Regions from separate parts of the Streptomyces sp. NPDC005866 genome, predicted to be linked through region 4. Evidence: riboswitches for the same ligand, from Rfam matches in the RefSeq annotation. Region 4 holds a riboswitch; each other region holds the start of a gene.

What was found. Region 4 has a riboswitch for cyclic di-AMP ahead of ABZ396_RS15880 (M23 family metallopeptidase). Riboswitches for the same ligand answer to the same signal wherever they lie in the genome.
Positions count from the first base shown of each region.
Region 1: another riboswitch for cyclic di-AMP. It lies ahead of ABZ396_RS29110 (M23 family metallopeptidase); the one in region 4 lies ahead of ABZ396_RS15880 (M23 family metallopeptidase).
Region 2: another riboswitch for cyclic di-AMP. It lies ahead of ABZ396_RS27010 (NlpC/P60 family protein); the one in region 4 lies ahead of ABZ396_RS15880 (M23 family metallopeptidase).
Region 3: another riboswitch for cyclic di-AMP. It lies ahead of ABZ396_RS08935 (transglycosylase family protein); the one in region 4 lies ahead of ABZ396_RS15880 (M23 family metallopeptidase).

Region 1 is NZ_JBEXWP010000022.1:133,791-140,925, reverse strand. It holds gene trmB (tRNA (guanosine(46)-N7)-methyltransferase TrmB) at 1-306, shown strand, start outside; gene ABZ396_RS29120 (PrsW family intramembrane metalloprotease) at 317-1,642, shown strand; gene ABZ396_RS29115 (aldo/keto reductase) at 1,706-2,668, opposite strand; gene ABZ396_RS29110 (M23 family metallopeptidase) at 2,825-3,865, opposite strand; cyclic di-AMP (ydaO/yuaA leader) riboswitch at 3,873-4,029, opposite strand; gene ABZ396_RS29105 (PP2C family protein-serine/threonine phosphatase) at 4,275-5,369, opposite strand; tRNA gene ABZ396_RS29100 (tRNA-Met) at 5,562-5,635, opposite strand; gene ABZ396_RS29095 (dihydrofolate reductase family protein) at 5,693-6,823, opposite strand; gene ABZ396_RS29090 (MarR family transcriptional regulator) at 6,900-7,135, shown strand, end outside.
Region 2 is NZ_JBEXWP010000020.1:51,661-58,795, reverse strand. It holds gene ABZ396_RS27010 (NlpC/P60 family protein) at 10-1,950, opposite strand; cyclic di-AMP (ydaO/yuaA leader) riboswitch at 1,959-2,133, opposite strand; partial or broken gene ABZ396_RS27005 (DUF1996 domain-containing protein) at 2,531-3,802, shown strand; partial or broken gene ABZ396_RS27000 (lipoprotein) at 4,304-4,390, opposite strand; gene ABZ396_RS26995 (NAD(P)H-dependent oxidoreductase) at 4,458-4,916, shown strand; gene ABZ396_RS26990 (hypothetical protein) at 5,052-7,135, shown strand, end outside.
Region 3 is NZ_JBEXWP010000004.1:422,202-429,336, forward strand. It holds gene ABZ396_RS08925 (cytochrome P450) at 1-637, shown strand, start outside; gene ABZ396_RS08930 (transglycosylase family protein) at 827-1,846, shown strand; cyclic di-AMP (ydaO/yuaA leader) riboswitch at 2,041-2,212, shown strand; gene ABZ396_RS08935 (transglycosylase family protein) at 2,217-2,918, shown strand; gene eno (phosphopyruvate hydratase) at 3,293-4,588, shown strand; gene ABZ396_RS08945 (septum formation initiator family protein) at 4,704-5,180, shown strand; gene ABZ396_RS08950 (DUF501 domain-containing protein) at 5,210-5,764, shown strand; gene ABZ396_RS08955 (Ppx/GppA phosphatase family protein) at 5,761-6,702, shown strand; gene ABZ396_RS08960 (NAD(P)/FAD-dependent oxidoreductase) at 7,134-7,135, shown strand, end outside.
Region 4 is NZ_JBEXWP010000009.1:136,034-143,168, reverse strand. It holds gene ABZ396_RS15895 (GNAT family N-acetyltransferase) at 1-1,524, opposite strand, end outside; gene ABZ396_RS15890 (HPr family phosphocarrier protein) at 1,702-1,983, shown strand; gene ABZ396_RS15885 (GntR family transcriptional regulator) at 2,266-2,961, opposite strand; gene ABZ396_RS15880 (M23 family metallopeptidase) at 3,395-4,150, opposite strand; cyclic di-AMP (ydaO/yuaA leader) riboswitch at 4,163-4,326, opposite strand; gene ABZ396_RS15875 (pitrilysin family protein) at 4,529-5,917, opposite strand; gene ABZ396_RS15870 (pitrilysin family protein) at 5,914-7,135, opposite strand, start outside.

The DNA.
Region 1 (7,135 bases), on a different contig from region 4:
CGGCGGCTGATCCAGCCCGAGTTCCTGGATCTCGTCGCGACCCGGCTGAAGCCGGGGGCGATCGTGCACTGCGCGACGGACTGGGAGCCGTACGCCGAACAGATGCTGGAAGTGCTCGACGCGCACCCGGAGTTCGAGAACACACAGGCGGAGGGCGGTTTCGCGGCACGTCCCGCATACCGGCCGCTGACCCGTTTCGAGGGTCAGGGACTGGACAAGGGACATGTGGTGAACGATCTGCTCTTCCGTCGCGTACAGCATCCGGTGCGGCAGGGCGAACCGCACCGACAGGAGTCACCTCGTTAGGGTCGATGCCGTGGCCACCTCCCCGCCGCCGTACCCGTCGTATCCCCCGGACCCCGCCGGTGACGGGCTGCGGCATCCCCGCTGGTGGCAGCGGCGCTGGGTGCGGTATGGGGCGCTGAGCACGCTGCTCGCTCTCTCCGGCCTGGTCATCCTCGCGCTGGTGCGGGAGCAGACGGGCACGGAGGGCTTCCTCGTCGGGCTCGGGCTCGCCGTACTGCCCGTGCCGCTGCTCATAGCCGCGTTCCGCTGGCTGGACCGGGTCCAGCCCGGGCCCTGGCGGAACCTGCTGTTCGCCTTCGCCTGGGGGGCGTGCGCGGCCGCGCTGATAGCCATCGTCGCCAACAGCTTCGCGACGCGCTGGATAGCGACGGCGACCGCGGATCCGAGCAGCGCCGACACCCTCGGAGCGACCGTGATAGCGCCGGTCGTCGAGGAGTGCGCCAAGGCCGCGGCCGTGCTGCTCGTCTTCCTGTTCCGCAGAAGGGACTTCACCGGGATCGTCGACGGGGTGGTGATAGCCGGGATCACCGCCACCGGGTTCGCGTTCACCGAGAACATCCTCTACCTCGGTACGGCCTTCGGGACCGACCAGCTGACCGGCGGCAGCGGGATCGCCTCCGTCACCGCCGCGACGTTCTTCGTGCGCATCGTCATGTCCCCCTTCGCGCACCCCCTGTTCACCGTCCTCACCGGCATCGGTTTCGGCATCGCCGCGTTCTCCGGGGAACGGCAGCGGGTGCGGCGTGTGCTGGTGCCGCTCGCCGGGCTGCTGCTCGCGATGAGCGTGCACGCGTTCTGGAACGGCTCCTCGACCTTCGGGCAGCACGGGTTCTTCGCCGTGTACGGAATGTTCATGGTGCCGGCGTTCGGGCTGCTGACCTGGCTGGCGATCTGGACCCGGCAGCGGGAGCTGCGGATCGTGCGGGAGGAGTTGCCGGCGTACGTCTACGCCGGCTGGCTTGGGGCGTCCGAGCCGTTCGTGCTGGGGTCGATGCGGGCGCGGCAGATGGCCCGGGAGTACGCCGCGTACCACTTCGGCAAGCCGGCGGGGAAGGCGGTCGCCGCGTACGAGGGGTACGCGACGACGCTGGCGCTGCTGCGCCGCCGGGGGCAGCGGGGGCGGGCGGGGGCCGACTTCGTGGTGCGGGAACGGGAGCTGCTGACGGAGCTGTGGAGCCGACGGGAGCTTGTGCGGCCGGCGCTGGAGTACGCGGCACGGACGGCCGCGCCGGGCGGCTGGCCGGGATACGGCGGCCATGCGCCGTCGGCCTACGGGGCGCCGGGCTGGTACGGGGCGGCGGTGCCGTATCCCTCGTACAACCCGTACCGGAGCTAGCCGTGGGGTTGTGGAGAGTTCGGCACCGCCGGGATGCGCCGCTGAAGGACAGCCGGCGGATCATCAGGCCGATGCGGCCGTCAGCTTCGTCAGTTCCTCCTCCGTCAGCTCCAGGTCGGCCACGCCCAGCAGGGCCGGGAGTTGTTCGAGGGTGCGGGCCGAGGCGATCGGCGCCGTGATGGTGGGCTGGGCCGCCAGCCAGGCCAGGGCGACCGTGGGGACCGGGGCCGTGTGGGCCTCGGCGATCTCGTCCAGGGCGGCGAGGACCTTCTGGCCGCGCTCGGACTCCAGGTACTGGGCGGCGCTGCCCGCGCGGGCGCTGTCGACCGTCGTGCCGGGACGGTACTTGCCGGTGAGGAAGCCGGCGGCCAGCGAGAAGTACGGGACCGCCGCGAGACCGGTGCGGGAGGCCAGGTCCTGGAGGGGGCCCTCGTAGGTGTCGCGGGAGACCAGGTTGTAGTGGGGCTGGAGGGCGACATACCGGGCGAGGCCCTCGCGGTCGGAGAAGTCCAGGGACTCCTGGAGGCGCTCGGCGGTGATGTTGGACGCGGCGATGTGGCGGACCTTGCCCGCCTGCACCAGTTCGTCCAGAGCGCCGATGATCTCCTCGACCGGGATCTCGGGCTTGTCGAAGTGCGTGTAGTAGAGGTCGATGTAGTCGGTGCCGAGGCGGCGCAGGGACGCGTCGGCGGCGGCCTTGATGTTGGCGGCCGACAGGCCCTGGTACTCGGGGTGCTGGCTGACCTTCGTCGCGATCACGACGTCGTCGCGGTTGCCGCGCGCCTTGACCCACCGGCCGATGACGGTCTCGGACTCGCCGCCCTTGTGGCCCTCGATCCAGGCCGAGTACGAGTCGGCGGTGTCCACGAAGTTGCCGCCCGCGGCGGTGTACGCGTCGAGGACGGCGAAGGAGGCGGCCTCGTCGGCGGTCCAGCCGAAGACGTTGCCGCCGAGGCAGAGCGGAAAGACCTCCAGGTCGGAGGCGCCGAGCTTGCGGAGGGAGCGGGAAGCGGAAGAAGCGATCATGTCTCAGTTCAACACCGGCTGCCTGCGGACCCATGCCGTCGCAATGCGAAATTCTCGTAAAAGCGGAAGACCTCCGGAGCTCCCGCGGGCGCACCGGACCGGCAGCCCTGACGTCGGGGGGTTGTCGTCAGGGCCGCCGGGGATCAGTGGGGACGGTCAGGGGGTGAGGCCCTTGCCGCGCAGCCAGGTCATCGGGTCGATGCCGGTGGCCTGGGCGCCGGGGTGGACCTCCAGGTGGAGGTGCGGGCCGGTGACGTTGCCGGTGGCGCCCACACGGCCGATGACATCACCGGTGGAGACCTTCTGGCCGGTCTTGACGCCGATCGAGGACTGGTGGCAGAACCACAACTCGGTGCCGTCGTCGAGGGTGATGATCGTGCGGTAGCCGTACGAGCCCGCCCAGCCGGCCTCCGTGACGGTGCCGCTGTGGACGGCCTTGATCAGCGTGCCGGTGGGGGCGGCGAAGTCGAGGCCGGTGTGGTAGCCGGAGGCCCACATGGAGCCGGCCTGGCCGAAGGTTCCGGTGATCGTGTACGAGACGACCGGCAGCGCGTACTGCTTGGCCAGCGCGGCGAGCCGCTCCTGCTCGGCCTTCTGCTTCTCGGCGGCCTGCGCCTTCTCCTTGGCGTCGGCGGCCTTGGCGGCCGCCGCCTTCTCCGCCTCGGCCTCCGCGTCGGAGACCGCCTTGTCGGCGGCGGCCACGGCCTTGGCGGTGGCCTTGGTGTCGATCTGGGTCTGCTGCTGCTCGGCCTGGGCGATGATCCGGTGGCGCAGCGCCTCACCCGCGTCGGAGGAGGAAGAGGACGAGCCCGCGTCGGTGGCGGTCGTCGTGGTGACGCTGCTGAGCGTGGTCTGGGTGGCCTTGTGGCCACTGTCCTCGCCGAGCAGGGTGCCGACGGAGGGCAGGTCGGGCATGGAGATGGAGACCGGCGGCTTGCCGGTGTTGGCGCTGGCCATGCCGCCCGCGCCGACGGCGGCTATGACGCCGACGCCGAGAACCGTGGAGCTGCGGGCGAGCCCGCCGCCGCGCTGCTTGGCGACCCGGTGCCGGCCGCGTACCGGGGCGAGGGACTCCTCGGTGGGGTTCCACTCCTCCCAGGGGCCCTCGTCGGAGCCGTAGCCGTCGTAGCCGTAGGCCTCGGGTTGACGCTGGCTGGGTACGAACGGGGCTGTCGGGGCAGGCCGGTTGGACGCCACGCGGGCGCACTCCTTTCCTTCCGCTGCCTACCGGGTTAGCTGACGGGTTCGGAGCGGGAAGGTCTCCTACGCGCGTATACCGGCCGTTCTACGGCGGCAGCCGTGCGATTCACCCCAAGGTGGTGGTTCCCCGGTTCCCTTGCGGGATTCGGCGCGTGCGCACGGAGCCGTCTCGGGTGACGGCTGGGACGACCGCGCTGCGTTATCGAACGTTAATAGACCCGGCTGGCAGATTCCAAGCGGTTCGTCTTGATCGTTAAGCTTTCAAAGCACGGACTTACCTGCCACGACCGGTCAAAGTCGGTCAAGTTGACCAAGCGTTCTGGTCACCTCAGGAGTCACACGCGTTTTGATGGTGACTCAGACGTTATGCGTAGCGCGCTCGTCCGGACACCGAACGTGACAACGCTCAGGGCCGGCGTACGGCGAGCAGCGCCATGTCGTCGGTCATACCGCCGCCGGTGTGCCGGCGCACCTCGGCCGCGAGCCGGGCCAGCAGCATGCCGGGGGTGGTGACGGTGCGGCCGGCCAGCCGCCGCTCGGGGTCGTAGAACCGGCCGTGCGCGTCCCGTGCCTCGGAGAGGCCGTCGGTGTACAGCAGCAGCGTGGCCCCGCTCGGGAACGCGTGCTCGACGGCCCGGTCGGGCCATGCCCCCAACTCGCCCATTCCCAGCGGCAGCGCGGCCTCCGGCACCCCTACCTGGCGCACCTGGCCGTCGGCGTGCAGCAGCAGGGGCGGCGGATGCCCGCGGTTGACGACCCGGACCGTGCCGTCGCCGCGCGGGAGTTCGGCGAGTACGGCGGTGGTGAACCCCTCGAACGCGTCCACACCGCCGCGCCGGACGCCCTCGCGGGCCAGCGCCCGCTCCAGCCGCCCCGCCACCGCCTCCAGCGTGGCCTCCTGCTCGGCGGCCTCCCGGAACGCGCCGATGACCACGGCGACGGCGGCGACCGCGCCCATGCCCTTGCCCCGGACGTCGCCGACGACCAGTCGTACGCCGTAGGGGGTGTCCTGGACGGCATACAGGTCGCCGCCGATGAAGGTGCCCTCCTGGGCCGCTTCGTAGCGGGCGGCGATCTCGAAGCCGCCGATCCGCTCGGCGGGCTCGGGCAGGACGGCCCGCTGGGCGGCCTCGGCGATCTCGCGGGCGGAGGCGAGGCGCCGATCGCCGATGCGGACGACCTGGTTGATGCCTGCGGCGAGGGCGGCGACGGTGGCCACCGTGAGGAGCTCGGTGATCGTGCTGACGTCGGGGCGGAAGGTGTAGCGGGCGTGCACCGTGTAGACGGCGAGGAAGGACGCGAGGCCGGTCAGGACGGTGGTGCGGAGCGAGGAGAGGGGCGCGGCGATCAGCGGAGCGGCGGTGAAGAAGGGGACAGCCGTGAAGCCCCTCGGGGTGAGGAGGTCGTAGACGACACCGGCGAAGATCAGCAGGGCGGGCAGGTAACGGGCCAGGGTGCGGGCGGCTACGAACCCGTCCTCCTGCCCCTTTCCAGGGCCCACGGTACCCACGGTACGACTCCCCATATGTCCCCTGTGTCCAATGTGTGTCCGTCCAGGTTTGCGGGCGTCAGCCGGGCGGGCGAGTGGTGTGGGCCGGGCGGATGAGTACGGAAGAGTGTGATGAGGAACACGTGCCGGGATATGACTCAGGGCCGGAATCCTCGATCTCGGATTCCGGCCCTGGTCTTTCAGTAGCGGGGACAGGATTTGAACCTGCGACCTCTGGGTTATGAGCCCAGCGAGCTACCGAGCTGCTCCACCCCGCGTCGTTGAAACCAGCATACGCCATCAGAAGAGTGCGAGTCACACGGGTTAAGGCGAGGTCAGGTCAGCAGGTGCGCGTTCGGGGTCTTCGCCAGGTCCTCGTACTCGCCCAGCACCAGCACCGCCACCCCCGCCTCCCGCAGCATCCCCGTCCCGTCGGCCGCCGCGACGAACGTGTCCGGCTCACGCCACGCCGTCACCACCCGCCGTGCGCCCGCCCTGAGGATCAGCTCGGCGCAGGGGTGCGGCCGGGAGGCGCGGTGGGTGCAGGGTTCCAGGCTGGTGTAGACCGTGGCCGTGGCCAGCCGGGGGTCGGCGGGCGGGAGCTTGGCCAGGGCCGCCTCCTCCGCGTGGACGACGGGGTCGCCGGCTTCCCGGGAGTGGCCGCGGGCCAGTTCCGTGCCGTCGGCCGCGACGACCACCGCGCCGACGCTGAACGCGGTCCGGGAGGGCGGGCACTCGGCCGCCAGCTCGCAGGCGAGCCGCAGCCAGTGGCGGTCCGCGGCGGACGCCGACGCACCCGTGCCGGGGGCCGTGGGCTCGTACCGCGCCAGGACGACGTCCTCGATACGGCGGCTCTCCAGGAGCCGCAGCCGCCCGGCCTGGTACCCGCCCGGGCCGAACAGGCGCGGTGCCTTCGGGTCGCCGACGAAGAGCGGGGCCAGGACCAGCTGGAGCTCGTCGGCCAGGCCCTGCTGGAGGAGCTGGGTGTGGACGGTGCCACCGCCCTCGACCATCAGGCGGTCGACCCCTCGCGCCTCGTGCAGGTCCTTCAGCAGCGCGGGCCAGTCGAGGCCGGCGCCGAGGGAGACCACGTCCGCGGCGATGCCGAGGCCGCGGACCCGCTCCGCGCCGGTCTCCGTGGTGTAGACGACCTTCTCGCCGCCCGTGTGCCAGAACTTCGCGTCCGGATCGAGGTCGCCGGTCGCGGTGACCGTGACCTTGAGGGGGTACTCGGCCTTGCCGGCGGCGACCCGGGCCGCGCGCCGCCCGGGGTCGTTGACCAGGAGCCGCGGGTTGTCCGCGCGGATCGTGCCGGCGCCGATCAGGATCGCGTCGACGGAGGCCCGTACCTCGTCGACACGGTCGAAGTCGGCCGGGGACGACAGCAGCAGCCGGTCGGGGCCGGTGTCGTCGAGGTAGCCGTCGAGGGAGACGGCGGCGGACAGCAGGACGTAGGGGTAAGGCATCGGACGCGCTCACTCTCGGCGGCGGGCTGTGCACTGGACGCTTGGTTAAAGTTTGAAACAAAACTATACTGGTCGTATGAAGACTCGCTGGCTCACTCCGAAGGAGCAGCGCGCCTGGCGCGCGTACATCGCGGCGACGCACCTCCTGGAGGACGCGATCGACCGGCAGCTCCAGCAGGACGCCGGCATGCCGCATCTGTACTACTCGATCCTCGCCAACCTCTCCGACGCACCGGAGCGCAAGCTGCGCATGACCGATCTCGCGGAGAAGTCGAAGATCACCCGGAGCCGGCTGACGTACGCCGTGACCCG
Region 2 (7,135 bases), on a different contig from region 4:
GGCCGGGGATCAGGCCGGGCGGACCACCCGGTGGATCGCCGACTCCCCGGCGTTGTAGATCGACTCCTCGCGGATGGACGCCCCCGGGCTCGGCGCGTGGATCATCATGCCGTTGCCCGCGTAGACCCCGACGTGGCTGTCGTCGTCGAAGAAGAAGACCAGGTCACCCGGCTCGATGGCGGCCAGTGTCATCGGGGTGCCGGCGAAGGTCTGCTCCTGCGTACTGCGCGGCAGGGTCACCCCGGCGGCGCGCCAGGCGGCCTGGGTCAGGCTGGAGCAGTCGTACGACTCCGGCCCGGTCGCCCCCCAGACACACGGCCGCCCGATCTGCGACCGGGCGAACGCCAGCGCCCTCATGGCCTTGCCGGGCTCCGTCGCGGCGCCGGGCACGAGGAAGGAACCGGTGTCGGTGACGGCTCCCGGGGTGAAGGCGGCCCGGGGCGTGGTGGGCAGCGGGGCGGTGACCACAAGGGGTGCGGTCGGGACAGGTGCGATCGGGACGGGGGTGGTGGGGAGCGGAGCCGTGGCGACCGGGGCGGCGGTGGCCATCGCCATCGCCGTGGGGGGCGCGGTCGTCGCCGTGGGGGACGCCATCATCGCCCACGGAGGGTCCGTCACGGCCGTGGGTATCGCCGCCGGGGGCGCGGTCATCGCCGGGGCGGTGGCGTAGGCGGCGGCTGCGGGCTGCGTTCCGGCGGCGTGGGCGCCCATGTCGGCGGCGGGCGCCGCGGGGAAGGCGCCGGTGCCGAAGTCGGCCTGCGGCATGGCATACGCGGCGGTGGGGTAGGCGGTCTCCGCGGCGGCCGGGAACGCGCCCGTGTACGTGGGAGCCATGACGGGCAAGGCGCCCGTGTTGGTGGGGGTTGCGGCCGGGAACGCGCCCGTGTCGGCCGGCATCGGGAACGCTCCCGTGGCGCCGGGCGTCATGACCCGGAAGGAGCCGGTGTCGGCCGGGCCGCCCACGGCCGGCATGGCACCTACATCCGTGAGGGCCCCGGCCGGGAAGGTGCCCGTACCTCCCGGAGCCATCACGCGGAAGCCGCCCGTGTCCGCCGGTGACACGGCCTGGACGGCGCCCGGGGTCATGACACGGAAGGAGCCGGTGTCCGTCGCCGGCACCGCAGGGATGGCACCGGAGTCCGTCACGGTCACTGCCGGGAACGCGCCTGTGTCCGTGACGGTCACTGCCGGGAACGCGCCCGTGCCGGTCAGGGCGTCCGTCCGGAACGAGCCGGTGTCGCCGTACTGGCCGGGCATGCCGACGGGGGCCGGCCACTGCTGCGCCGGGACCTGGGCCTCGGCCGTGGGCCACGGGGACTGCGCGCCCGGCGCGGACTGCGGGGCCGGCGCGGCCGGTTCGAGCGCCGCGACCGCGCGCTGCCCGGTGCGCCGGGACAGCACTTCACGCGCCTTGGTCATCTTGAGCTGGTTCTTGGTCTTGGACGCGCCCGGTGTGGGCCGCTGCGGCGCGGCGGCGGGCAGGGCCTTGGGCGCGCTCGACGGCCCCGGGGGCAGCGCCGCGGGGGACCCCGTCGTCAGTGCCGGCTTCGAGCGCTCCGTCAACTCGCGGACGACCTCGATGTCACCGTTCGCGGACGGTCCCGCGGGCAGCTCCGGCCGGGACGGGCCGGAGCCCTCCAACTGGCTGAGCAGGTCGTCGGCCACGGAGCTGACGGGCCGCCGCGGGCCCGGCCGGGCGGGCTGCCGGTCGGAGGGCAGCGCGGCCGGGACACTCGGCCCCCGTCGCGAGCGCGCGCTGTCGAACCACTCCCGGGCGATGCTCTCGAGGGCCGGGTCGTCGCGCCGGGGCCGCTTGAACAGCGGGATACCGCGTGACCGCGAGCCCCCGTTCATCGCACGTGTGGCGTTGTAGTTCCCGGTGGCGTTCTCGGCCTGGTCGTAGAGGCTGTCGATCCGCTGTCGAACCTCGTCACGGCTCTCGGGCGCCATGGGGGTCGTGCTCCTTCCGTGCTCCGCCTACCGAGTTAGCTGTCGGGTTCGGGCGGGTCGATCCGGAAGGCATGCCCTACGGCCCTTGCCCCTGCGGGCAGTCGGCCGATTCACCCCAGTGGTTCGGTTGGGTCCCCGGCTCCGGATCGCCCTCAGGGGCACCGGACTCGGCGGAGGCCGCGCGGCCCGACGGGATTCGCCGGGGAGAGCCGAGCGGCTTGCCCGTCAACTTAGCCAACTTGTGTCACTCGTGTGAAGGTTGACGTGCGTAATGTCCGATACGTATTTGTGATGTTCGTCGTAGCGTTCGGAATCCGGCCGTGCCAGACGGCATTTCACCCGCACGCCGACCACTGTCGTACGGGCGTCGGAGCGGCGCCGTCGGCCGCCCGAGGGGTCCGTTTCCTCTGAAGTCACCGTGAATTCGTTGGGCCGTTGAACACGGTGGCGCCGCGCCGCGTATGGGGTGGGGGATTTCCATGCCCGGCCGCCCACGAGACGCAGGGGAACGACCTTGAGACGCAACAGGCGCAGACGCCCGACCGGAGCACAACGCGCGACCTTCGCAGCGGTCGCCCTGATGCTCGGCGGCGCAGGACTCGTCGCGGTGAACGTCTACGCCTCGGCCACCGAAGGTGGTTCGGACCAGTGGTCCGGGCAGAACGCGACAGGTCAGGTGCTGTCCGCGCCCACCGTCTACTGCCCCGACGTCGGCAGCCGGCTGACGGACGTGCCCGACGCCGCCCGGGCCGACGTCGACGGTGAACTCGCGCAGCTGGACCAGCAGATCGCGGCCGCCTACCAGCAGCTCAAGACGTCGGCCGCGGCGGTCCAGCAGAACCCCGGCGTCGCCGACGAGACGATCATGAATCCGCTGAAGGAGAAGCGGTCCGCGTCCCTGCAGCGCATCGCCGACGCCATCGGCCGCGAGGGCGACCGCCCCCAGGGCCTCGAACAGCTCGCCGCCTGCACCCTGCGCTCCTCGGATCAGGGCGGCGCGCAGTCGGCGGCGCCGCAGGGCAGCGCCACGCCGAGCCAGGCCGCCGGCGCCGGCGGCCAGGGCGGCAACGGCCCGGTAGCCGCCGACTACGCCGACATCACCACCGTCCAGCCCAATGTCGCGACCCCGGCCGAGCGGTCCGGCGGCTCCACCGGCACCTTTGCCTCCAGCTGTGGCGTCAACGCGAACGGCCTGTTCAACTCGGACAACGTGATCGTCGCGCCCGGCGTCTCCAACGGCGCGCACCACTTCCACGACTACGTCGGCAACCAGTCCAACAACGCCTTCGCCGGCGACGACGACCTCGCGAACGCCGACACGAGCTGTGCGGACCAGGGTGACAAGTCGACGTACTACTGGCCGGTGCTGCGGCTCCAGAACGGCAAGCAGGAACGGGACGCCGGTTCCCCGGGCGGCGGTACCGAGGGCAACGCCGGTCAGATCGTGAGGCCGAAGGAGGTCACGCTCACCTTCGAGGGCAACCCGACCTCCAAGGTCACCGAGATGCCGCGGCTGCTGCGCGTCATCACCGGCGACGCCAAGGCCTTCGTCAACGGCCCGGCCAACGCCAACGCCTCCTGGAGCTGCACCGGTTTCGAGGACCGGCAGCTCAAGGACAAGTACCCTCTGTGTCCTTCCGGCAGTGACGTCGTGCGCTCCTTCAAGTTCCAGAGCTGCTGGGACGGCCGGAACATCGACAGTGCCAACCACCGCACCCATGTGGCGTTCGCCGCGCCCGACGGCAGCTGCCCGGCCGGTTTCCAGGCGATCCCGCAGCTGGTGCAGCGCATCGTCTACCACGTCGACGCGCCGAGCCTTCAGGACGGCGGCCGCACGGTCCCGCTGTTCGCGGTGGACTCGTTCCCCGAGCAGCTGCACAAGCCGGTCACCGACCACGGCGACTTCATCAACGTATTCGACGAGAGCCTGATGCGGGAGATGGTCGGCTGCATCAACTCCGGCCGCACCTGCGGGGCGGGGGCCGACGAGCAGTCGCCGTCGGAGAGCGCCGCCCCCGCCCCGAGCGAGTCGGCGAGCCCGGAGAACCCGCCGTCCGCCACGGAGAGCCCGGTCACTCAGCCGAGCGACACGGCGGCCCCGGCCGAGCCAGACCCCGACCAGCACGGCGAGCGCGGCCGGAGTCGCTCCGGCGGGCGGGGAAACGCCGTCCACGGCACCCCGGACGGAACCCCGGACCCAGCCCCAGGCCGTCCAGGGCGGCCTCGCCGAGACCGGCGTCCACCTGTGGCCCGCCCTCTTCGGCGGACTGCTGCTGGCCTGCGGGTTCGTGCTGCTGTGGCGCACCCGGCGGGACTCCGCCCGACCCTGACAGGGTCGGGCGGTTCGCGGCATGCGCTGGGCGAGCTCGAACGCAGGGAGCATCTCGTCGTGCTCCGCGCTGTCGAGCCCGCCCAGGCACGGTACGAAGGGGCCGCGGGGCTGACCGGGTGATGTCGGCCGACGGCCGCCGTTTGCCGTCGGCGGCTCCGCACGGCAGGGTGCCGGTGTGCCCACCTTGCTGATCGTCCATCACACCCCCTCGCCGCACTGCCAGGCCATGTTCGAGGCCGTGGTCTCCGGGGCGACGGACCCGGAGATCGAGGGTGTCCGGGTCGTGCGGCGGGCGGCCCTGTCCGCCACGGCCTCCGACGTACTCGCGGCCGATGGCTATCTCCTCGGCACCCCGGCCAACCTCGGTTATGTCTCGGGCGCCCTCAAACATTTCTTCGACCAGATCTACTACCCCTGCCTGGACGAGACGCGCGGCCGTCCTTTCGGCGCCTATGTGCACGGCGGCAACGACGTCACCGGCGCTCTGCGGGCCCTCGACTCCATCACCGCCGGCCTCGGCTGGCGCCGGGCGGCCCAGCCGGTGACGGTGACGGGCGAGCCCGGCAAGGCCGACATCGAGGCGTGCTGGGAACTCGGGGCGACCGTCGCGGCCGGACTCGCCACCGACGCCTGACGCGCTCCCTGCCACGCTCTCCCTGCAAGGCACTCCCCGCCACGGTCTTCGCCACCTCGACGGACGAAGGTGCGCGTGCCGGGTCCAGGGCACACGATGGGACGAGGCCATGTCGTCGATCCGAGGGAGCGTCGGATGGCAGCGCATCGGCATGCCTCCGGGCCGCCCACGAAGGAACTGCTGCGGGAGTGCGCCCGTGAAGTCGTGGACGTCGCCGAGGGCATCCGCGAGGTCTGCGCACGGACCAGCTCCGTCCTGTTCGCGCCGGCGCTGACGAGTTCCGCGCACCGCCGCCCACGCACCGGCTACGCCGCCCGCTGGGCGCTGCTGCGGGCGCTCACCAACAGGCAGGGGCTCGGTGGTTCGGCGATCGTGGCACCCGACGGTATGGGCCGTCTGCTCGGCGCGGCGGGGGAGGCGCTGGGCCGGGAGAGCCTCGCCGCGCTGGTGGCGGTCACCTCGCTGCGGCTCAGGATCGCCGCCGTCCTGCTCGACCACCCCGAGTTCGAGCACGACCCGGGCATGCGCCGGCTGATGGACGCGGTCACCGCCGACCGCGACCGGGAGGCCGTCCGTGCGCTGCGGGCCCTGTTCAAGGACCAGGGCGCCCAGCGCGCGCTGTCCGGACTGGTCCCGATCCTGGCCGAACTCCTCGCCATCCGCGGCCTGTTGGGCGAGGACCCGATCAACGACGAAACCGCCTGGGCGCTCGCCGCCGGACGTGAGCTGACCGCCGACCCGGTGCGGGGCATCAGCGCCTCCCACCCCTCCGCCAAGGACGACGGCGAGGGCGCCGTCCAGGCCGTCGAACCGTCCGCCCGGGAGACCCAGGGCATCGCCGCCGAGGGCTCCTTGCTCGCCTACCTGCGCAACATGAACGCCCTCGACACCGACGGCAGGGTCCTCGTCCAGGAGGTACGCGGCCCCGACGGCGTGCTCCGGTACGTCGTCCAGGCGCCCGGCATGGCCCCCGGCCGCCCCCGTGACGACTCCCCGCAGGACTTCGCCGGCGCCTGGCGCAACCTGTTCATGACCGACTCGCCCTACACCCGCTCGATCCTGCTGGCGATCCGGGACCACGGCGTCCCGCGCGGCGCCGACCTCGCGCTCGTCGGGCACGGCGAGGGCGGGATCGCGCTCATGAACCTCGCCCAGGACGAGGAGTTCTGCCGCGCCTACCGGGTCACCCACGTGGTCGCCGTCGGCTCGCCGATCGGCAACAAGAAGCCCGCCGACCCGCGCACCTGGGTGGCCGCCATCACCAACCAGCACGACATCGTCCCGGTTCTCGACGGCCACGGCGCGGGCTCCGCCTTCGACCCGCACCCCGGCCGCTACCAGGCCGACTACACCGGCCCCGACCACGAGTTCCCGGTCTGCCACCTGCTCCGCGTCTACATCGACCACCTGGAGACGGTGATCCCGCAGGTCGCCCAGGACGTCGACCATGCCCTCACCCCCTACCGGGGCCCGGTCGAACGCACCCGCGTGTACCAGCTCAAGGACCGTGCCCACCCGCCCGAGGGGTACCCCCTGCTGGCCGTCCCCACCACCAGCGTCCCCACCTCGGTGGGCCCGGTCGACGTGCCGGTCCGCTACTACGACTCCTCCGCCGCCCACCTGTGCTACCCGGTCGACGCCGACGTCGCCCGCAGTCTCCTGCCGGACGTCACGTGGCTGGTCCCCACCCGCTTCGGCCGCCGCGCCCTCGCCGTGCTCTCCCTCTACGAGCACCGCTGCACCACCATCGGCCCCTACACCGAACTCGGCCTGTCCGTCCTGGTCGACGACCTGTGGCGGCCGCACGCCTACGACCTCGCCGTGGACCTGGTGCGCCGTGTCGACCTGCGCCGCACCGGGCGGTATGTCGTCTCGCTCGCCGTCGGCACCCAGGAGGCGCGGGCGGTGGCCGAGGAGCTCTGGGCCCAGCCGGCCGTGCACGGATCCGCCGAGGTCGCCCTGCAAGGACGCGAACTGCGGGTCCAGGCACCGGAGCTGGGCCTGAGTGTCGAGGGCGGCCCGGGGCCCGGTGTGCGCTGTCCGGAGGCGGACTGGGTGCTCTACGGCCGCCGCGGCGACAGCACCGTACGCACCCTCGTCCGTGCCGACGGCAGACCGCGGGTCCACACCCACCCCCGGGTACGGCTGCGGCTCGACGGCGCGCACGGGCCGCTGGCCCGCCACCTCCAGATCCTGGAACTCGACACCGTCCGGCCCAG
Region 3 (7,135 bases), on a different contig from region 4:
GTCCGCCGAGCCGGCCCCCGGTGAGGACCTCATCTCCGGGCTCATCCGGGCCTCCGACCACGGCGAGCACCTCACCGAGAACGAGGCCGCCGCCTTGGCCTTCATCCTGCTGTTCGCCGGTTTCGAGACGACGGTCAATCTCATCGGGAACGGCACGTACGCCCTGCTCACCCACCCGGAACAGCGCCGTCGCCTCCAGGACTCTCTCGCCGCCGGTGAGCGCGGGCTCCTGGAGACCGGAGTCGAGGAACTCCTGCGCTACGACGGGCCGGTGGAGCTGGCCACCTGGCGGTTCGCCACCGAGCCGCTCGGCATCGGCGGACAGCGCATCGCACCCGGCGACCCGGTCCTCGTCGTACTCGCCGCCGCGGACCGGGACCCGGAGCGGTTCGCCGACCCGGACACGCTCGACCTCGCACGGCGGGACAACCAGCACCTCGGATACGGCCACGGCATCCACTACTGCCTCGGCGCCCCGCTCGCCCGCCTGGAAGGGCAGACCGCGCTCGCCACCCTCCTCAGCCGCCTCCCGGACCTGCGACTCGCGGTGGACGAGAGCGAGTTGCGATGGCGCGGTGGGCTCATCATGCGCGGACTGCGCACCCTCCCCGTGGAGTTCACTCCCTACGGCCGGTGAGCCCACCACCCGTGCCCACCACCGGTGCCCGCCACCGGCAAAGGTGACCAGCTCACGTCTGTAATCTTCACGTGATCTGCGCGGCGTTAACTTGTGACAGGTGATCGTCTGCCTATACGTTCACCCATCAGTGCGGCGCCCGGCAAGACCCGTCGCGCCGGTCAACGCTGTCGCTCGAAAGGTTTCCGCATGCTCTCCGGGAACGGTCGTCACCGTCGCCCCCGTCAGGCTCCGGCCCTGCTCGTCGCGGCAGGAGTGACCGGCTCGGCGATCGCCATCCCGCTCCTCGGCGCGGCGAGCGCCAACGCGGCCGACGGCACCACATGGGACCGCGTGGCCGAGTGCGAGAGCGGCGGCTCCTGGAGCATGGACACCGGCACCGGCTACTACGGCGGCCTGCAGATGTCCCAGGACGACTGGGACGCGTACGGCGGCACCCAGTACGCCGCCACGCCCGACCAGGCGAGCCGTTCGCAGCAGATAGCCGTCGCCGAGAAGATCCTCGCCGACCAGGGCACCAAGCCCTGGCGGACCTGCGCCCTGCTCGCCGGTCTCTCCTCGGACGACGCCTCGGTGAACGTCGACACGGGCCTCGGCGGATCGGTCGACACGTCCGGCTCTGCGGGCTCGTCCTCCGGGCTGTCGGATTCGTCCCCTTCATCTGGTTCATCAGCTTCATCTGGTTCATCGGATTCCGGCTCGTCCACCTCCTCCTCGGGTGCCACGGACTCCGGTGCCGGCTCCGCCACCCCGTCGCCGAGTACGAGCGGCGGCTCCGGTACGGGCACCCCCGGCGACTCCGCCAAGACGGACAAGTCGGGATCTAACGGCTCCGCCACCGCGAAGGCGAGTGAGAGCCCTGTCACGCCCAAAGCTGATGACTCGGACAATTCATGGCAGACCGGCGGCTCTTGGAGTCTGGTCGACACGGGGGCCGTCGGCGGTGGCGGCAAGCATCGCGGCGGCTCGGCGGATGAAAACGTGACAAACGGTCAGAACGCCACCATGTCCGGCCGTCACGCCTCCAGCGGCACCGGCACGTACACCGTCCGGGAGGGCGACACCCTCGCCTCCATCGCCGACTCCCTTGACCTCGACGGCGGATGGCGTGCCCTCTATGCCGCGAACAAGGCGGACATCGGCACCGACCCGAACCACATCGCCCCCGGTCAGACCCTGAAACTCGGCACCGAAACGGGCGCGAAGTAACGGGAGTTGGCACCTTCGGGCCGCCCCACTTAGAAGTTAAATGTCCGGTTTGGTGAAAGTGTGGGATGAGTCTCAGAAGCCCTGATCATCTTTGAAATTCACCTGATCGCCTGTTTACGGTCAAGGCCGCTCGTCACCACGAGCCCCGGCTGCCGCAACGCCGAGTCCTGCCAGCGGCCGCCCGGGAACAGTCGTCGCGTCAAGCGCCGTAGGCAGGAGCGGGGGACCCAAGGTAAGCGCCGGGACCGGCAGTTGAGACTGCCGTGTCCGGCTCGGGGTGAAGCCGCGCACCGCGAGGTGTGCGGCCGGGCAACTCAACCGGCCCGAACCCGACAGCTCACCTCGCAGGCGTCGGTGAGGGGATCCCATCATGCTGTTCTCCGGCAAGGGCAAGCACCGTCGTCCGTCCAAGGCCGTCCGCGCCATCGCTGTCGCCGGTGTCACCGGCGTCGCCGTCGCCGCCCCGCTGATGGCGTCCGGCACCGCCTCCGCCGCCACCGCCTCCGAGTGGGACACCGTCGCCCAGTGCGAGGCCGGCGGCAACTGGTCCATCAACACCGGCAACGGCTACTACGGCGGTCTGCAGTTCTCCGCCTCCACCTGGGCCGCGTACGGCGGCACCCAGTACGCCGCCACCGCCGACAAGGCCACCAAGGCGCAGCAGATCGAGATCGCCGAGAAGGTCCTCGGCGCGCAGGGCAAGGGCGCCTGGCCGGTCTGCGGCACGGGCCTGTCCGGCGCCGCCTCCACCGGCAGCGGCTCGTCCGCCGGCTCCAGCTCCTCCTCCGGCTCCAGCTCGTCGAACGGCGGCACCAGCAGCCGTACGACCGACAACCAGGCCGCCTCCCGGTCCGCCGAGCGCCCGGTCGCCAAGAAGACCGTCACCACCCCGACCGGCAAGAAGGTCAAGAAGGGCGACGGCGAGTACAAGGTCGTCAAGGGCGACACGCTGAGCTCGATCGCCGAGAAGCACAAGGTCAAGGGCGGCTGGCAGGCGCTGTTCAAGCTGAACAAGGACATCGTCGACGATGCCGACTTCATCTACCCGGGCCAGCAGCTGCACCTGAAGTAAGGACACGGACGGCCGCCGTGAGTAACAGGCGGCGCCCGGCTGAACCACAGCGCCCGCACAACCGTGGTCCTCATAGTGGGGACCACGTGAGGGCCACCCCCGTCCCCCACGGACCCCGCTCCGGTGCGTTTTCCCCCGTACGCACCGGAGCGGGGTTTCTCTTTGCCGTCCTCTTCTTGACCCGCTCTTCGTCCGTTCTTCATCGGGCCCCCCTTTGTTCCGTGCGTGAACAATGGGTACCGTCTGTGTGTCCACGGGCCGGTCGGTCGGCTGGCTGACGGCGCCGGGACGGTTAGGCTCTAGTCGCAAGGCTGAGCAAGGGCCGACAAGGCCCGCGTGCGCCCGCACAACCAGCGTCACATCCCAAGAAGGAGATGCTCGTGCCGTCCATCGACGTCGTCGTAGCCCGGGAAATCCTGGACTCCCGAGGCAACCCCACGGTCGAGGTCGAGGTCGGCCTCGACGACGGCAGCACGGGTCGTGCCGCCGTCCCGTCCGGCGCCTCCACCGGTGCCTTCGAGGCCATCGAGCTCCGTGACGGTGACCCCAACCGCTACCTGGGCAAGGGCGTCGAGAAGGCCGTCCTCGCCGTGATCGAGCAGATCGGGCCGGAGCTGGTCGGCTACGACGCCACCGAGCAGCGCCTGATCGACCAGGCCATGTTCGACCTGGACGCCACCGACAACAAGGGCTCGCTCGGCGCAAACGCCATCCTCGGCGTCTCCCTCGCCGTCGCCCACGCCGCCTCCGAGGCCAGCGACCTGCCGCTGTTCCGCTACCTGGGCGGCCCGAACGCGCACCTGCTGCCGGTGCCGATGATGAACATCCTCAACGGCGGCTCGCACGCGGACTCCAACGTCGACATCCAGGAGTTCATGATCGCCCCGATCGGCGCGGAGACCTTCTCCGAGGCGCTGCGCTGGGGTGCCGAGGTCTACCACACCCTGAAGAAGGTCCTGAAGAACAAGGGCCTGTCAACCGGCCTCGGTGACGAGGGCGGCTTCGCACCGAACCTCGGCTCCAACCGCGACGCCCTCGACCTCATCCTCGAGGCCATCAAGCAGGCCGGCTACATCCCCGGCGAGCAGATCGCGCTCGCGCTCGACGTCGCCGCGTCCGAGTTCTACAAGGACGGCAAGTACGAGTTCGAGGGCAAGTCCCGCTCGGCCGCCGAGATGACCGAGTACTACGAGGAGCTCGTCGCCGCCTATCCGCTGGTCTCCATCGAGGACCCGCTGTTCGAGGACGACTGGGCCGGCTGGAAGGTCATCACCGACAAGCTCGGCGACAAGGTCCAGCTGGTCGGCGACGACCTGTTCGTCACCAACCCGGAGCGCCTCGCCCGCGGCATCGAGGAGGGCACGGCCAACGCCCTGCTGGTCAAGGTCAACCAGATCGGCTCGCTGACCGAGACCCTGGACGCCGTCGAGATGGCCCAGCGCAACGGCTTCAAGTGCATGATGTCCCACCGCTCCGGCGAGACCGAGGACGTCACCATCGCCGACCTCGCCGTCGCCACGAACTGCGGCCAGATCAAGACCGGCGCCCCGGCCCGCTCCGAGCGCGTCGCCAAGTACAACCAGCTGCTGCGCATCGAGGAGATCCTCGACGACGCGGCGGTGTACGCCGGCCGCAGCGCCTTCCCGCGGTTTCGCTCCGCGGACCACTGAGCACAGCAAGGGCTGACCCGTTAAGGGTCACGGCTGCGCCAGTCGTACGTACGTCCCCGTACCGGTCCCGTACCGTGTGCGGGGACGTACGCGCGTGTGAACGGGAGGCGGGGACATGGCCGTGAAGGACCGGGACCGGTTCTCCACCGCGACCAGGCTCAGGCTGCTCGGCGAACAGACGGCGGCCCGGGTCTACCGCTCCCAGACCCGGCGCCAGGCCCGCCGCTCCCGGCTCACCGGCCGCGCCGCGCTGCTCGCGATCGTGCTGTGCACGATGATCGTCGCGCTCGCCTATCCGATGCGGCAGTACGTCTCCCAGCGCGCCGAGATCGCCGACCTGGAACGGCAGCAGGAGCGGGCCCGGCAGCGGGTCGAGCAACTGCGGGACCTCAAGGCCCGGTGGCAGGACGACGCGTACGCGCAGCAGCAGATCCGGGAGCGGCTGCACTATGTGATGCCGGGGGAGACCGGGTACGTCGTGATCGACCCCGCTGCCGCCAAGCAGGCGCACGCCTACCTCGGGACGGCCGACCGGCCCTGGTACGCGAACGTCTGGGACGGCGTCGACAAGTCCGACGCGTCCGACCAGTGAACCGACAGAAAGCCGCACAGAACACAGTCATGGAAACGCCTCCGCCCTCCACCCCGCGTACCGAGCCCACCGACGCGGACGTCGAGGCCTTCAAGCAGCAGCTCGGGCGGCCGCCGCGCGGGTTGCGGGCGATCGCACACCGGTGCCCGTGCGGGCAGCCGGACGTCGTGGAGACCGCGCCGCGGCTGCCGGACGGCACGCCGTTCCCGACGCTGTACTACCTGACGTGCCCCAAGGCCGCGTCCGCCATCGGCACCCTTGAGGCCAACGGCGTGATGAAGGAGATGACGGCGCGGCTGGAGAGCGATCCGGAGCTGGCGGCGGCGTACCGGGCCGCGCACGAGGACTACATCCGGCGCCGGGACGAGATCGAGGAACTGACGGGGTTCCCGAGCGCCGGCGGGATGCCGGACCGGGTGAAGTGCCTGCATGTGCTGGTGGCGCACTCGCTGGCCGCGGGGCCCGGCGTGAACCCGCTCGGTGACGAGGCGATCGCCATGCTGCCGGAGTGGTGGCTCAAGGGGGCGTGCGTGGTCACAGGGACGGCCGAGACGTCACGAACAGAGAAGGAACACCACTCATGACCCGCGTCGCCGCCATCGACTGTGGCACCAACTCCATCCGGCTGCTCGTCGCCGACGCCGACCCCCAGACCGGGGAGCTCGTCGATCTGGACCGGCGGATGGTGATCGTGCGGCTCGGGCAGGGGGTGGACCGGACCGGCCGGCTCGCGCCGGAGGCGCTGCAGCGGACCTTCGCCGCCTGCCGGGAGTACGCGGCGGTCATCAAGGAGTACGGGGCGCAGCGGCTGCGATTCGTGGCCACCTCCGCCTCCCGGGACGCCGAGAACCGGGACGAGTTCGTGCGCGGGGTGCTGGACATCCTCGGTGTCGAGCCGGAGGTCATCAGCGGTGACCAGGAGGCCGAGTTCTCCTTCACGGGTGCGACGAAGGAGCTGGCGGGACGCGACGACCTCGCCAAGCCATTCCTCGTCGTGGACATCGGCGGCGGCTCCACCGAGTTCGTCGTCGGGGACGAGCACGTGCGGGGCGCCCGGTCCGTGGACATCGGCTGTGTGCGGATGACCGAGCGGCATCTGGTGCACGAGGGGCACGTCAGCGACCCGCCGACCGAGGCCGAGATCGCCTCCATGCGGGCCGACATCGAGCGCGCCCTCGACCTGGCGGAGCAGACCGTGCCGCTGCGCGAGGCGCACACCCTGGTCGGTCTGGCCGGATCCGTCACCACCCTCTCCGCCATCCACCAGGACCTGCCGGAGTACGACTCCGACGCCATCCACCACTCCCGCATCCCCTACGCCCGGGTCCGGGAGATCACCGAGTGGCTGCTGCGGTCGACGCACGCCGAGCGGGCGGCCGTGCCCTCCATGCACCCCGGCCGCGTCGACGTCATCGGCGCCGGTGCCCTCGTCCTCCAGGCGATCATGGAACGGGTGGGTGCGCAGGAGGTCGTGGTGAGCGAGCACGACATCCTGGACGGCATCGCCTGGTCCATCGCCTGACCCCGGCGACCGCCTCGCATGAGCGTGCGGATTGACGGGTGAGCGCCCCCGGCGACCCGAGACACGCCGTGCCACGACACACCGCCGGAAAACTTCGTGAAGTTCTTCACAAGGAATTCGGCGCAGGTGGCGGATCCCGGGGTCCTCGTTGGACCGTTGGGGGGCTCAGCAGGCCCGAGCGGGTGCTCAGGAGAGCGTTCCGGGGGTGTTCCGGAAGGTGCTCGTGAGGGTGACATCGGGTGCCTTCACAGGGCCCCCGGAAGCCTGGAGGGGCAGCTCACACGGCATTGACAACGGGTCGTATCGGAAGTGGGTTCCCGCCGCTGACCATGACCTGTGTCACGTGAGCGGCGCAGTGTAGCACGACCCCTGAGGAAGCTTGTGAAGGGGCGCACGAGCGACCCCCTGGGGGCAGGTGGATACTCGATGCCAT
Region 4 (7,135 bases):
CAGTGGCTGGCGCGCGAGCAGCAACCCGGCGTCGACCAGCTCCGTGATGGTGTCGACGCGGATCACCCCGGCCTGCCGGAGCAGCGCGGACACCGTGGCGTGCGGCAGCCGTGTGGCCCGCACCGCGTGCCCCTGCGGCGCCGAGCCGGCGCTCTGCACCACGACCAGCGGCTTCGCCGCCGCGGTGCGCCGCGCGAGGCGGGTGAACTTGCGCGGGTTGCCGAGGGACTCCAGGTACATGAGGACGACATCGGTCTCGGAGTCGTCGTACCAGTACTGAAGGACGTCGTTGCCGGACACGTCCGCGCGGTTGCCGGACGACACGAAGGTCGACACGCCCGTGGTCCCGGTGACGCCCCCGCCCCGCCGGTGCAGCCGGGACAGCAGGGCGATCCCGATGGCGCCGGACTGGGCGAAGAGGCCGATGCGGCCGGGGCGGGGCATCTCGGGTGCCAGGGAGGCGTTCAGCCGTACGTCGTCGGCGGTGTTGATGATCCCGAAGGCGTTCGGCCCGATGATCCGCATGCCGTACGTGCGCGCGTGCCGGACGAGTTCGCGCTGGCGTTCGCGGCCGTCCGGGCCGCTCTCCGCATACCCGGAGGCGAGGACGACGAGCCCCTGGACGCCGTGTTCGCCGCAGTCGGTGACGGCGTCCGTGACGTGCTCGGCGGGTACGGCGACGACGGCGAGGTCGACCGGTTCGTCGATGTCGCGCACGGAGCGGTGCGCGGGCACCCCGTCGACCTCCTTGAAGTCCTCGGGGAAGGCCTGGTTCACGGCGTGCAGGCGGCCGGTGAAGCCGGCGTCCCGGAGGTTGCCGAGGACGCTGCGGCCGACGCCGCCGGGCGCGCGGCCGACGCCGATCACGGCCACGGAACCGGGTGCCAGGAGCCGTCGTACCGAACGGGCCTCGGCCCGCTGCTCCCGCGCGCGCTGGACGGCGACCGAGCGGTCCGTGGGCTCCAGGTCGAAGCCCAGGCGTACGACGCCGTCCTCGAAGCTGCGTTGCTGGGTGTAGCCGGCGTCCGTGAACACCTTGATCATCTTGGTGTTGGCGGGCAGCACCTCGGCGGCGAACCGGCGGATCCCGCGCTCCCGCGCGACGGCCGCGATGTGCTCCAGCAGTGCGGAGGCGACGCCCCGGCCCTGGTGGGCGTCCTGGACGAGGAAGGCGACCTCGGCCTCGTCGGCGGGCGCGGAGGCGGGCATGCCGCCGGCGCCAATGCGGTCATAGCGTACGGTGGCGATGAACTCGCCGCCGATGGTGGCCGCGAGTCCCACCCTGTCCACAAAGTCGTGGTGCGTGAAGCGGTGGACGTCCTTGGCGGAGAGCTTGGGGTACGGCGCGAAGAAGCGGTAGTACTTCGACTCGGCCGAGACCTGCTCGTAGAAGCTGACCAGGCGGTCGGCGTCGTCGGCGGTGATGGGCCGGACGCGCGCGGTACCCCCGTCGCGCAGCACCACGTCCGCCTCCCAGTGGGAGGGGTACTCGTGCCGGTCCTGCCGGTCCGCCGGGGTCTGCATGGGCCCCAGAGTACGGCTCGCGTCCGACAGTGGCGCGAGGCAGTCTGTGGGGGACGGAAGTCGGACCGAGGCCGCGGTCCGACGACACACCCGGAGGGGCTCACGTCCGGCTCCGGGCATGCTTCACGATATGGGAAACTGGTCTAGACAACCCTGAGTACTGAAGGGCAGCATCACATGGCTGAGCGCCGCGTCAACGTCGGCTGGGCCGAGGGTCTCCACGCCCGCCCCGCTTCCATCTTCGTCCGAGCCGCCACGGCCGCAGGCGTCCCGGTGACGATCGCCAAGGCCGGGGGCAACCCCGTCAACGCGGCCTCCATGCTGGCTGTCCTGGGCCTGGGCGCCCAGGGCGGCGAGGAGATCGTCCTCGCTTCCGACGCCGAGGGTGCGGACGCCGCCCTCGACCGCCTGGCCAAGCTGGTCGCCGAGGGTCTTGAGGAGCTCCCCGAGACCGTCTGAGCGCCATGGCGCCCGCACGACCGAGGCCGCGTCACCCCTCCGAGGGTGTGGCGCGGCCTCGCCGTTTCCGGCCGGACTTCGCTCGGAGCCGGTCTTTATGAACGGCCGCCCTTTATACGGGGCCGGATTCTGCACCGGGCATAGTTTAATTCCCCGCCGGGCACACCGAAGACGCGCCACCGGAAATTCCAGGCGCGCGCGAAATACGGGCAGCGGAGAGCAACAGAGGGCAACGGAAATACCGCTCCGCCGAATAACACCTCTTTGTATACGGCGCCGGTGTTAATGCCGCAGGCTCGGCATGTTTACGGGGTGTTGCGAAGTCCTCACACCGTTCACCCGGTCCGTGCCGCCGGAAAAGCGCAGCCGGTGGGAGACCGTGGACCGCTCGGTGTGCAGGGCGGTGATCGCCCGTGCGCGCTCACCGTCGCCACGCGTCACCGCGTCCACGATGGCGCCGTGCTCGGCCCAGGACTCCACCGGGTTGGCGGGGGCGTCGACGGCGTACATCCAGGCGATCTTGTGCCGCAGCTGGGTGAGTGTCGAGGTCAGGGCGTGGCTGCCGGTGGCCTGGGCGAGCGTCTCGTGGAACCAGCCGCCCAGGGAGCGCAGGTCCTCGCTGCCGCCCCTGCGGGCCCGTTCCTGGCCCAGCCTGACGAGTCCGCGCAGCACCTTGAGGTGGGCCTCGGTGCGGCGCTGGGCGGCCCGGGAGGCGCCGAGCGGCTCCAGGAGCAGGCGCATCTCCAGCAGGTCGGCGGCCTCCTGCTCGGTGGGTTCCGCGACGCACGCGCCCGCGTGCCGGCGCGTCACCACGAAGCCCTCGGCCTCCAGGGTGCGCAGGGCCTCGCGGACGGGGACGCGTGAGACGCCGTAGCGGCGGGCCAGGAGTTCTTCGGTGAGCCGGCTGCCGCGCTCGTAGACACCCGCGACGATGTCGTCCCGGATCGCCGTGCATACCGAGTGCGCCGGAATACGCATGTCCGACCTCCGCCTTAATCCCCGTGAAACGCCGCCGAGTGACGTCCTTCCGTGACTCTATTGCAATGAGCCGGAATTTCCGACGGCGGCCCGGAATCCATGCATATTTTTTGGACAGTGGGGTCACGAAAACGACGAAAGCCCCGACTCCGGGACCGGGGCTTCGGGGCTCTCGCCATGTGACGTCACATGTTCACCACCGTGCTCGCGTGGCCGGGCGGTGTACGCGCCGCCGCGCGTGCGGAATCCTCATACGGTGCTCGGCCGGTGCTCGGCCGGTGCTCGGCGATGGGGCGCGCACACGGGGCTTCGCGCGGGGCGCGCACGCCGGGCTGTCTTGCGCGTGCGCCCGTGCGCCCGCGCACGGGGGGTGCGCGCCGGGCTCGCGCGGGGCGGCCGCGCCGGGCTCGCGCGAGGGGGCGCCGTGGTGGTGTCAGACGTTCAGGCCGTGCTTGCGGAGGTAGGCGACCGGGTCGACGTCCGAGCCGTACTCGGGCGTCGTGCGGGCCTCGAAGTGGAGGTGCGGGCCGGTCACGTTGCCGGTCGCGCCGGAGAGGCCGATCTGCTGGCCGGGGGTGACCTTCTGTCCCACCGAGACGCCGATGGACGACAGATGGCCGTACTGGGTGTACATGCCGTCGGCCATCTTGATGACGATCTGGTTGCCGTACGCACCGCCCCAGCCGGTGGAGACGACCGTGCCGGTGCCGACCGCGTGCACCACCGTGCCGCTGGCGGCGTGGAAGTCGATGCCGGTGTGGGCGCCGGAGGACCACAGGGAGCCGCCGGTCTTGTAACCGGTGGAGACGTACGAGTCGGAGATCGGCGCGACGAAGGCGTTGAGGCGCTTGCGCTCGGCCTCCCGTGCGGCGCGCGCCTTGGCCTGGCGCTCCTTCTTGGCCTTCTCCGCGGCCTTCTTGCGCGCGGCCTCCTCGGCCGCCTTGCGCTCGGCGGCGGCCTTCTGCGCGGCGGCCTGGGCGTCGATCTGGTCGGCGATCGAGTCGCTGACCGTGATGACCGGGGTGAGGCCGGTCTGCTCGACGGAGTTCTCGGCGGCGAGCGCCGGGGCGGCCGAGACGGTGCCGATGACACCCGTGGTGGTGAGGGCCGCGATGCCGGCGGCCTGCGCGGTGGTGCGCTTGACCCGGCCGGGGCGGCGGTGCTTCCCGGAGGCGCACATGAACGCCATGTAGAGGCTGGTCCTTTCCTTCCCTCTCGCCTACCGGGTTAGCTGACGGGTTCGGAGCAGGAAGGTCTCCTACGGGCCCCCTCGCGGCTCGCGCGGGCGCCCGATTCACCCCAGGGACTGCGTGGGTCCCCGGCTCCCCTGGCTCGCGCCGTACGGGGACTCGGCGATGACTGTCCGGTGCCGCGGGCGCGGCGCACTGCCTGACGGACAGACCGGAAGAACCTACGAGGGCGTCCTCGCAATGCCCAAACGGATCACGGTTTTTGTCGCGCATCCCACAGGGCAGACAGGCAACCTCCGCCCCAATTCGGACATTCGGCGGCCCTGGTGACATGGCAGTCACCAGGGCCGCTTCACGCGCGCGTGCCGCTCGTCCGGCTACTCAGCTGCGACGACCGTCACTTCGCCGATGCCGAGGGCCTCGACGGGCTCCTTGATCTGCGCCGCGTCGCCGACGAGGACGGTCACCAGGTGGTCGACCGGGAAGGCGTTCACGACCGCCGCGGTTGCCTCCACGGTGCCGGTGGCGGCCAGTTGCCGGTAGAGCGTGGCCTGGAAGTCGTCGGGCAGGTGCTGCTCGACCTGGTCGGCCAGGGTGCCGGCGACGGCCGCCGCCGTCTCGTACTTGAGCGGCGCCACGCCGACGAGGTTCTGCACGGCGACGTCGCGCTCGGCGTCCGTGAGGCCCTCGGCGGCGAGGGTGCGCAGCACCGTCCACAGGTCCTGGACGGCCGGGCCGGTGTTCGGGGTGTCCACGGAGCCGCTGATGGCGAGCATCGAGGCGCCGCTGGCGTCGGGGGCGGACCGCAGGACCTGCCCGAAGGCACGGACACCGTAGGTGTAGCCCTTCTCCTCGCGCAGGACGCGGTCCAGCCGGGAGGTGAGGGTGCCGCCCAGGCAGTATGTACCGAGCACCTGGGCGGGCCAGACGCGGTCGTGCCGGTCGGGGCCGACGCGGCCGATGAGCAGCTGCGTCTGAACGGCTCCGGGGCGGTCCACGATGACGACACGGCCTGTGTCGTCGGCGGACACCGGGGGCACGGGCCGGGGCTGGGCGGTGGAGCCGCGCCAGGCGCCCAGGGTTTCGCCGAGCAGCTCGTCCAGGTCGATGCCGGTCAGGTCGCCGACGACGACCGCGGTGGCGGTGGCGGGGCGGACATGCCGGTCGTAGAACGCGCGTACGGCGGCCGAGTCGATCTTCTCGACGGTGTCCTCGGTGCCCTGGCGCGGGCGGGACATCCGCGCGGTCGACGGGAACAGCTCCTTGTAGAGCTCCTTGGCGGCCCGGCGGCTGGGGTTGGCCAGCTCGTGCGGGATCTCGTCGAGGCGGTTGCGGACCAGCCGCTCGACCTCGCTGTCGGCGAAGGCGGGCGCCCTGAGCGCGTCGGAGAGCAGTCCGAGCCCCTTGCCCAGGCGGGAGGCCGGGACCTCCAGGCTGAGCCGGACGCCGGGGTGGTCGGCGTGGGCGTCGAGGGTGGCGCCGGCCCGCTCCAGCTCGGCGGCGTACTCCTCGGCGGAGTGCTTGTCGGTGCCCTCGGAGAAGGCACGCGCCATGATCGTGGCGACGCCGTCCAGGCCGGTCGGCTCGGCGTCCAGGGGCGCGTCCAGGAGCACCTCCACGGCGACGACCTGCTGGCCGGGGCGGTGGCAGCGCAGCACGGTCAGCCCGTTGTCCAGGGTGCCGCGCTCGGGGGCCGGGAAGGCCCAGGGCCGGGCCTCGCCAGGCTGGGGCCGCGGGTGGAAGTCCATGGTGGCGAGCTCGGTCACTTGGCCGTCTCCTCGTCGTCGTGCTCGTCGGTGGCGGCTTCGACCGTGGCCTCGGCCTCGGGGTCCTCGGGGACGTCGGCGTCCTCGACCGCCTCCGGGGACTTGGGCTCGTAGACCAGCACCGCGCGGTTGTCCGGCCGCAGGCGGGCCTTGGCGACCTCCTGGACCTCTTCCGGGGTCACCGCGAGGACGCGCTGGACGGCGCTAAGGGCGAGCTGCGGGTCACCGAACAGGACGGCGAACCGGCACAGTTCGTCCGCGCGGCCCGCGACGGTGCCCAGCCGGTCCAGCCACTCGCGCTCCAACTGTGCCTGGGCACGCTCCATCTCCTCGGGGGTAGGACCCTCCTCGGCGAACCGGGCGAGTTCCTCGTCGATGGCGGTCTCGATGACCGGCACCTCGACGTCACCAGAGGTCTTCACGTCCAGCCAGCCCAAGGAGGGCGCACCGGCCAGCCGCAGCAGGCCGAAGCCGGCGGCGACGGCCGTCCGGTCGCGGCGTACGAGCCGGTTGTACAGGCGGGAGGACTCGCCGCCGCCGAGGACGGTGAGGGCCAGGTCGGCCGCGTCGGACGCGCGCGTGCCGTCCTCCGGGAGCCGGTAGGCGGCCATCAACGCGCGCGCGGGCACCTCCTCCACGACGACCTCGCGCAGCTGCTCGCCGATGACGTCGGGCAGCGAACCGTCGCGTGGGGCGGGCTTGCCGTCGTGCGCCTGGATGGAACCGAAGTACTTCTCGATCCAGGCGAGGGTCTGCTGCGGGTCGATGTCGCCGACGACCGACAGGACCGCGTTGTTGGGCGCGTAGTAGGTACGGAAGAACGCCCGGGCGTCCTCCAGGGTGGCCGCGTCCAGGTCCGCCATCGAGCCGATCGGCGTGTGGTGGTAGGGGTGGCCCTCCGGGTAGGCGAGCGCGGTCAGCTTCTCGAAGGCGGTGCCGTAGGGGACGTTGTCGTAGCGCTGGCGGCGCTCGTTCTTGACGACGTCCCGCTGGTTCTCCATCGACTCGTCGTCCAGGGCGGCGAGCAGGGAGCCCATGCGGTCGGCCTCCAGCCAGAGGGCGAGCTCCAGCTGGTGGGCGGGCATGGTCTCGAAGTAGTTGGTGCGCTCGAAGCTGGTGGTGCCGTTGAGCGAGCCGCCGGCGCCCTGGACGAGCTCGAAGTGGCCGTTGCCGTCCACCTGGGCGGAGCCCTGGAACATCAGGTGCTCGAAAAGGTGA